Regions from separate parts of the Alkalibacterium putridalgicola genome, predicted to be linked through region 2. Evidence: riboswitches for the same ligand, from Rfam matches in the RefSeq annotation. Region 2 holds a riboswitch; the other holds the start of a gene.
The links. A riboswitch is a leader RNA that binds a small molecule or an ion and turns the genes downstream of it on or off. The one in region 2 is predicted to bind lysine.
Positions count from the first base shown of each region.

Region 1 (4,678 bases), 540 kb from region 2:
TGCTCACCGCGCTCCAGATCCTCGATACCCTTCCAGCCGGAACCGGAGACGGACTGATAGGTCGTGTAGGCCACACGCTTGAGGCCAAAGGCATCCGCAAGAGGCTTCAGAGGAACCACAGACTGGATGGTCGAACAGTTCGGGTTGGCGATGATGCGGCGCTTGAGACTGGCCTTGTTGACTTCAGGAACGACCAGGTCGATGGCCTGATCCATGCGCCAGGCGCTTGAATTGTCGATCACGACGGCTCCGGCCTGTTCAAAAAGGGGAGCGAACTGCAGGCTGGTGTCCCCGCCGGCAGACATCAGGACATAGTCGAAACCGCCGTCTGTTTTTTCCTCCGTCAGTTCTTCAACGGTGTAACTCTTTCCTTTGAATGTCACTTCCTTACCGGCTGAGCGGGCGGAAGAAAAAAGGGTGAGAGATGAATAAGGGATGTTTTTTTGTTCAAGCATTTCCAGCATGGTCTTTCCCACAAGACCTGTGGCACCGACTATGGCAATATTCATCATTAAATCGTCCTTTCATGTTTAAATAGTATTTTATAAATTGAAGGCCTGACACAAAAGACGGGTGGCTTTTTCGCCGTTTTCTTCGTCTACAACGTAAGACACACTGATCTCGGAGGTCGTGACCTGATAAAAGGGGATGTCTGAGGCCAGGAGCGTCTTGAATATTTTCGAAGCGACCCCGGTCATGTCGCGCATGCCGGCCCCGATGACCGACAGCTTGCAGTAAGTGGTCTCTATTTTAACGTAAAGATTCGCATAGGACTCTTTCAATGAATCAAAAAGCTGACTGAGTTCGCGTTCTTCGGATTCTTTAAAGGTAAACGACAGCTGCAGGCCTTCCTGATTCTGGATCTGAGAAATCATATCGATGTTGATTTCAGCTTCTTCCAGTTTAACGAACAAATCAGTCAGGAATGTCTTGGTTTCCAGAGGGTAAGTAATCGTGACGTGAGCCATTTCTTTATCTAAAGCAACCCCCGTGACAGCTTTGCGTTCGAGCATTTGATCATTCGGCACAATCCATGTTCCTTTCTCTTCTGACAATGTTTTCCCCAAGTAGATCGGGATGTTATGGTTATTGGCTAATTCGACGCTGCGTGTTTCAAGCACACCGGCACCCAGGGCGGACATTTCCATCATTTCTTCAAATGAGATCATTTCCCAGCGTTTAGCCTCCGGGAAAATACGGGGATCTGTACTGAACACCCCTGTGACATCGGTGTAGATCTCGCACGGGCAGTCTAGAGCAGAAGCGATGGCGACCGCCGTGGTATCAGAACCGCCGCGACCAAGTGTCGTCAGTTCGCCGGCTTTATTGAAGCCTTGAAAACCGGCGACGATAAGCAGGTCATGGGTTTCAAACAGTTCTTCCAGGAACTCTGTTTTAATGGAAGAAATTTTACTTTTCAGATGTTTGCCTGTCGTTTCGATCCCGGCCTGATAGCCCGTCAGCGGTCTGGCCCGGACACTCAAGTCATTCAAGGCCAGGGACAGGAACGAGATCGTCTGCTGCTCGCCTGTATTCAATAGCATGGCTATATCCTTATCGTTGGGATTATTAGTCAGGTGACTCACAGACGCCAGCAGGTCATCGGTGGTTTTTCCCATAGCTGAAACGACAACGATCAGCTGTTCATCTTGTTCGATACGTGATTTGAGGTAGCCGGCGATCTCTTTGATTTTCATGAAATCCGCCACACTGGATCCTCCAAATTTTAAAACACTTCGTTTCATAGCGACTCCTTTTCTATATATGAGAGGGGAGAGCAGGGCGTTTTATATACAAAAAAACAAGCCGGGAATGCCGGCTTGTTCGCAAATAGATATCGTCACAAGCGGAAGCACTCCGTTAAGCCTAAAGCTTTACGGCAGTCTGCATATTTTTCATATACAGCCCAACGGCCTGTTTTCTGTAAAAAACAGACGATTTCGGCAAATTTCCCTTTCCTCAGCTTCGAACTTACAGGTCCATACAAAGTGAGTACTTATGATTTTTGCGCCTCATCCAGTCATTTAATTATTAACTTATGTTTATAAGCTTATCAAACTTTAATGTTAATGTAAACAATGAATCACCGTTAGTTAAATATCCATGCGTACAGGCTAGGGTTTCTCTGCTTCGTATTGATTGAGATTTATAGTTATGCAAGGTATGATAAAAGAAGTGAAAATCTCATGAGTAAAAGGAGGACCTAAATTATCCAATAAACTGATTATGGTCAAGTTAACTTAAATATCGATATATCGCTAATAAAGAACTAAAATAATTCATGTGAGAAATTGTGATTTTTCTAATAAACTTATTAGTATAAATTTAAAATTAATATTTTTTGTATATAAAAGCATAATATACAACGGTATTCCTATGATACACCATTAAATATACAAATAATTGATTATTATACAAAACTAGCTCGAAAATAGTTTAGGGAAGCGTTACCAAACTGTTAACAAAGGGCTTTGTAAGTGTTATCATATGGGTATCAAAGCAAATAAGGAGGAACGAGAGTGAAGTCAACGACTGAAACAGAAAGTATATCTAACGAGACAGGAGAGAATACAATGGAAACGAACAAGAAGTCAATTCACGTCTTTTCAGAAATCGGTGAACTGCAGACTGTCCTTTTGAAACGTCCGGGCAGAGAAATTGAAAATTTGACCCCTGATATTATGGAACGCCTGCTTTTCGATGACATTCCACATTTGCCCGTCATTCAAAAAGAACATGACAAGTTCGCAGAAACATTAAGAGAAAACGGTGTAGAAGTTTTATACCTTGAAAAATTATCAGCGGAAGCCATCGATGCATCCGACACGAAAGAATCCTTTGTGGAAACGATGCTGGATGAATCCGGTATTTCTTCCAAGAATGTATATAAAGTGCTCAAGGATTATCTGCTGTCTATGGACACTCTGGAAATGGTCGAAAAAATCATGGCTGGGGTACGTAAGAACGAAGTAGAAGTAGACTCCAACCATCTGGCAGATATCAGTGATCGTCATCAGTATCCGTTTTACATGGATCCAATGCCTAACCTTTACTTTACTCGTGATCCGGGTGCCTCAATGGGCAACGGCATGACTATCAATAACATGACCTATCAGGCACGTAAGCGTGAGACCTTATTCCTTGAAACGATCATGAAACATCACCCACGGTTCAAAGACGGCGGCACCGATATCTGGCGGGACCGTAATGTGACGACTCATATGGAAGGCGGAGATGAACTCGTCTTAAATGAAAAAGTCCTGGCTATCGGCATTTCTCAGCGAACAGAAGCAAAAGCTGTTGAAGACCTGGCTATTGAATTATTTGAGAAGGGTGCTTCATTCGAAAAAGTCCTGGCTATCAAGATCCCGAATGTGCGGGCCATGATGCATCTGGACACAGTATTTACAATGATCGATCATAATAAATTTACGATCCATCCGGGCATCCTGGAACTTGACGGTTCGATCGATACCTATATCCTGGAAAAATCAGATGAAGCCGGGAAGGTCAAGATTACGCATGAAACGGATCTGGGAAAAGTGCTGAAAGATGCACTAGGCGTGGATGACATCGAACTGATTCAGTGTGGCGGAGGCGACGCGATCGCAGCACCTAGAGAACAGTGGAACGACGGATCCAATACTTTGGCAATCGCACCGGGCGTCGTAGTGACTTATGACCGCAACTATGTTTCAAATGAACTGCTGAGAGAAAAAGGGGTCAAAGTCATTGAAGTGGAGTCAAGTGAATTATCCAGAGGTCGTGGGGGTCCCCGATGCATGAGCATGCCACTGATCAGAAAAGATATAAACTAAAAAATCAGAAAAACTATTAGGAGGAAACACTATGCAAAACGTATTTCAAGGACGCAGCTTATTAAAGGAAAAAGATTTCACTAAAGAAGAATTGATGTATTTCATCGATTTTTCAGCTCATTTAAAAGATATGAAGAAAAAAGGCATCCCTCACCGTTACCTGGAAGGAAAAAACATCGCCCTTTTATTTGAAAAAGCTTCTACACGTACCCGTTCATCCTTTACCGTGGCAGCCATCGACTTGGGTGCACATCCTGAATATTTAGGCAAGAACGACATTCAAATCGGTAAAAAAGAATCGGTCGAAGATACAGCTAAGGTACTTGGCGGTATGTTTGACGGCATCGAGTTCCGTGGATTCAAACAGGAAAGCGTGGAACTTCTGGCTGAACACTCTGGCGTACCAGTCTGGAACGGTCTGACGGATGAATGGCACCCAACACAGATGATCGCGGACTATCTGACGCTGAAGGAAAACTTCGGCAAACTGGAAGGCCTGACATTAGCCTATACTGGTGACGGCCGTAACAACGTTGCCAACAGTCTATTGATCACCGGAGCCATCCTGGGTGTAAATGTGCACATCGTTTCACCTGAATCTCTCTTCCCAGATGAAGAACTCGTCGATCTGGCCAAAGAATATGCCGAGAAATCCGGCAGCCGAGTCCTGATCACTGACGATGTGAAAGAAGGCGTGAAAGGTGCCGATGCTTTATACGCCGATGTTTGGGTATCCATGGGTGAAGAAGATAAATTCGAAGAACGCGTCAACCTGCTTAAACCATATCAGATCAATATGGATATGATCAACGCCACCGGCAAAGAGGATACTATCCTCCTGCACTGCCTGCCAGCTTTCC
Region 1 is NZ_CP162615.1:1,372,572-1,377,249, reverse strand. It holds gene AB4027_RS06465 (aspartate-semialdehyde dehydrogenase) at 1-512, opposite strand, end outside; gene AB4027_RS06460 (aspartate kinase) at 543-1,745, opposite strand; lysine riboswitch at 1,843-2,024, opposite strand; gene arcA (arginine deiminase) at 2,574-3,818, shown strand; gene argF (ornithine carbamoyltransferase) at 3,850-4,678, shown strand, end outside.
Region 1: another riboswitch for lysine. It lies ahead of AB4027_RS06460 (aspartate kinase); the one in region 2 lies ahead of AB4027_RS04160 (Na+/H+ antiporter NhaC family protein).

Region 2 (4,678 bases):
AATCGATCTGCAAGCATGAATTTGTATTGAGCGGCAACCGTCAGAAAAAATTGGGCGTCAGAACGCTGGACATCGCCAAGCGTCTTCTGGACTACGGCTTTTATGCACCAACAGTCTACTTCCCGCTTATCGTGGAAGAGTGCCTGATGATCGAACCGACCGAAACAGAAGCCAAGGAAACACTCGATGCCTTTGCTGATGCCATGATCGAGATCGCTAAAGAAGCCGAAGAAAATCCGGAACACGTGACGGGTGCACCGTATACTAAATCGGTCAGACGACTGGACGAAGTGACTGCGGCGAGAAAACCGATCGTGACGTATCAGAGAGACACGAAAGCCGAGTAAATAGACTAGCCTTTAAAAGTGTCACCTGCGAACAGGATATCAATAGAAATAGTTGCTGCAGACAAGTTGAAAAGTTAGGGAGAGGATTGGATGGATTTAGAACTTTCAGGAAAAACAGCGTTAGTTCTGGCCTCAAGTTCGGGACTTGGAAAAGCCATAGCCCATGAACTGGCAAAAGAAGGTGCCAATGTGATGTTGACGAGCCGGACGAAAGAAACGCTTGAACAAGCGAAAAGCGAGATCGAAAAAGATGCCAAAGGAAGGGTCGCCTATTTTATCGCGGATCTGACCGATGCCCGGAGTATCAAAGAGCTGGCAGCCGCTACACGTGAAGCCTTTGGAACGATCAGCATTCTCGTCAATAATACCGGCGGGCCACCAGGGGGTTCCTTTGAAACATTTACTGATGCAGACTGGCATAAAGCTTTTGATCTGACCTTGATGAGCTATATCCGGACGATCAACGAAGTCCTGCCTGACTTGAAAGAAACACAGGGACGCATTTTGAATAATGCCTCGTCATCCATCAAGCAGCCGATCGACGGTCTGATCCTGTCCAATGTCTTTCGAATGGGCATCCTCGGGCTGTCTAAAAGTCTCTCCCAGGAACTTGCGGGAGACGGCATCCTGGTCAATACGATCGGTGCCGGACGCATCGAAACAGATCGTTTAAAGGAACTCGATAGCCAACGGGCCAAGCGCCAAGGTAAAACCACTTCAGAAGTCACTGGATCCATTGAAGCAGGGATCCCGCTTGGCCGATATGGTCAGCCGGCAGAACTGGCCAAGATGGCGACGTTCCTCGTCTCAGGTGCCAACACCTATGTCACAGGTCAGCAGCTGCTGGTCGACGGCGGCATGACCAAAGCGTATTAAACTGGATTTTTTTATACATTTGATTGAATGACTGACTCGTGTGTTGATTAAACGCGGGTCAGTCATTTTCTTTATAAAGTGACAAGCTCACAAAGAAAAAAATCCCGACCGTGTCATTTTTCCTGCGAAATGACAAGCCCATCGGAGGCAAGATTTTGAGCATGTCATTCTCCTTCCAATACGACCAGCTCACCGAAAAATATAAGCTGACATTGCCGCCTTATTCGAAAAATGACAAGCCCATCGACATCTGACTATTGAGTCTGTCAGTCCCGGCATAAAACGACAAGCTCATGACAAAGGAACGATTGAGCTGGCTGCAGGCTACAGGAACTACAAAGGAAGCTGACCGGCAGTTTCTATAAATAGTACTTTTCTATGATTTTTGTTAATATAAAAGAGTAGAAGACACACACAGATTTATGTGGAACTTGAGGGGTACGAGGGATATGAGGAGAAACATCAAACAAAGGAAAAAGCTAAAATGAAAAAATATGTGTACATATTTTTCTGATAAGGATTTTGCGCTATTAAATCATAGGAGGCTAAAAAATGAGTAGAACGAAAAAAATCATCATCGCAGCAATTTCGATCACAGCGAGTCTGGCTGCTTCTATATCCGGTCTGTTTCTTACATTCTTTGTGATAGGAAAAAAAATAGATGAGGCATATTCGCCGAAACAAAAGCAGGATAATGAAGAGTATAATAATTGACTGAGCTGGTTGACCGGTTCAGGTCCACTTAAGGGACTTACATTTCACATCAAAAAGGTGTATACTCACAGCTGCGTGAAGATTCTTTTCACGCGGTATTTTAATGAGCAATTAACGAAAGGGAATGAAAATGAAAGAAAGAATCAAGCGAGGTCTGGAGTCTTTCCAGAGGCATACATATAAAGAATTTGAAACACTTTACCAGAAACTGGAAACACAGCAGCACCCCGACACACTTTTTATCGGCTGTTCTGATTCACGGGTGAGTCCAGAAAGACTTCTGAATGCCGCTCCGGGCGACATCTTCGTCCTGCGAAACATTGCAAACAGCGTGCCGTCAATACATGCGGAGGTCTACGATACAACGACCCTGTCTGGGATCGAATATGCCGTTTTAGTCCTGAATGTGAAAACGATCATCGTTTGTGGTCACTCCAACTGTGGAGGTTGTGCCGCAGCTCTTTCAGGCAAACAGGGATTATCAGAGCTGCCGTATACTCAACATTATCTGCAGCCCTTGGAAGGGTTATGTGAAGAAGTAGAGGCCTGTGCGGCAGACGAACCCTATAAGGGAAAGGCTAAACTGATGGAAGAATTGAATGTTCTGGAACAGCTGAAACATTTGAAAGAGTATGACTTCATAAATGAACGGATAGCTGACGGAAGATTGGAATTAGAGGGCTGGCGTTACGATATCGGATCAGGAAAAGTAGAGCGATATGACAATACGGATGAGCAGTTCCAACCGATCATTGCATCTGAAAAAAACAGAAAAGTCCAATAGAAGCCAACGTTCTGTTTGAGTGCTTCTTTGCTTAAAGGGCTGAGGCATCGCGTTTTAAAGAGCCACTCCAGGATGTTTTCAAGTGAATAATCAAGCAGAACTTAAAATTCATCCTTGAAACATTTATATAAATAAGGTAAACTAAAAGACATTGAAAATAGAAGATAAGATAGAGGCGCAAAGAATAAGAGTACTGTCCGGAGGTTTGACTGCCTGCGAACGACAGGAAAGGGTTCTTTGCCGAAGGAAAGTGAGCGTCAACTTGCTTGTCCTGGGCATACGTTGAATAAGCGTATGACTGTCACGCTTGCGTGGAGCACTATCCTTGAATATGCGAATCTAAAGCATCTGAGGAATTGTGCCCTTGGGTGCTTTTTTCTATACAAAATAAAAAAAGACAGATAGGAGAAATAACAATGCAAAAACATTTCAAGCAACTGAGCACGCTGGTGGCCGTTGCAGGACTTATGTGGCTCATACCGCTACCCGTATTCGCTGCAGAAGCTGAAGCCAGTCTGGCACAATCCATGGGACCTTTAACTTTGATCCCGCCCATCATCGCCATCATTCTGGCTTTCGTCACCAAGAACGTGGTCCTGTCACTATTCCTGGGAATCTTTGCGGGGACGGTCATCATTCAGTATGCAGGAGGAGCGTCCATCCTTATCGGTTTATTATATGGCTTTACAGATATCGTCGATTACCTCCTGTCTTCTCTGGCTGACCCCTGGAATGCCGGGATCATTTTACAAGTCCTTGTTATCGGTGGACTGATCGCCCTTATCACGTCTTCTGGTGGAGCACGTGCGATTGCTGAAAGTCTGGCTAAACGAGCTCAAGGGCCCGTCAGCACGCAGGTCATTACCTGGTTCCTCGGTCTGCTGATTTTCTTTGACGACTACGCAAATGCATTGATCGTCGGACCGATCATGCGTCCCGTTTCAGATAAAGTGAAATTGTCTCGTGAACGTCTGGCCTTTGTCATCGATGCGACTGCGGCACCGATCGCCGGGATCGCCTTGATTTCGACCTGGATCGGTTACGAAGTCGGGCTCATCAACGATGCCTACCAGTCGATCGGTCAGAATGTCAATGCTTACGGGGTCTTCCTTCAGACGATCCCCTACCGTTTCTATAACATTTTGATGCTGGTCTTTGTGCTGGTGACATCCATGACCCTTAGAGAGTTCGGTCCGATGAGAAAAGCACAGGAACGTTCTCGTGATAAACATGAACTTATTGCCAAAGGGTCACATCTGGACAACGATGAGGAAGAGCTGGAAGTTGTTGCTAAAGGAAAACCGTCGATTTGGAATGCCTTGATACCGATCGGTTCACTTATCCTGTTCAGCTTTATCGGCTTTTATACCAATGGCCGTTCAGCGATTCTAGGCTCAGATAATCCATCACTTATCCAGACAATCGAGAATTCGCCTTTTTCCTTCGTGACATTAAGAGAAGTCTTTGGTGCGTCAGATGCCTCAGTCGTTTTGTTCCAGGCTGCGCTGATCGCCAGCATCATTGCCCTGATCATGGGTGTTTTGCAGGGACACTTCAGTTTCAGCAAGGGGATCGATATCTGGGTCAACGGCATGAAGACGCTGATGATCACAGGGGTCGTTCTGCTGCTTGCCTGGTCACTTTCAGGTGTCATGGGCGAACTGGGAACAGCCGATTACCTTGTCTCTTTACTGAGTGACACGATGCCGGCATTCCTGCTTCCGACCGTCATCTTCCTGCTCGGCGCGATCATCTCCTTTGCAACAGGGACCTCTTATGGAACGATGGGTATCCTGATGCCGCTCGCGATTCCTTTGGCCACAGCTTTACAGCCAGGGGATGCGAACTTTGTCGTCATGTCAGCCGGAGCCGTTTTAACCGGAGCCATTTTCGGAGATCACTCCTCTCCGATCTCTGATACAACGATCCTGTCATCGATGGGAGCCGGGTCCAACCT
Region 2 is NZ_CP162615.1:836,299-840,976, forward strand. It holds gene gcvPB (aminomethyl-transferring glycine dehydrogenase subunit GcvPB) at 1-347, shown strand, start outside; gene AB4027_RS04145 (SDR family oxidoreductase) at 438-1,223, shown strand; gene AB4027_RS04150 (hypothetical protein) at 1,776-1,937, shown strand; gene AB4027_RS04155 (carbonic anhydrase) at 2,068-2,721, shown strand; lysine riboswitch at 2,884-3,051, shown strand; gene AB4027_RS04160 (Na+/H+ antiporter NhaC family protein) at 3,138-4,678, shown strand, end outside.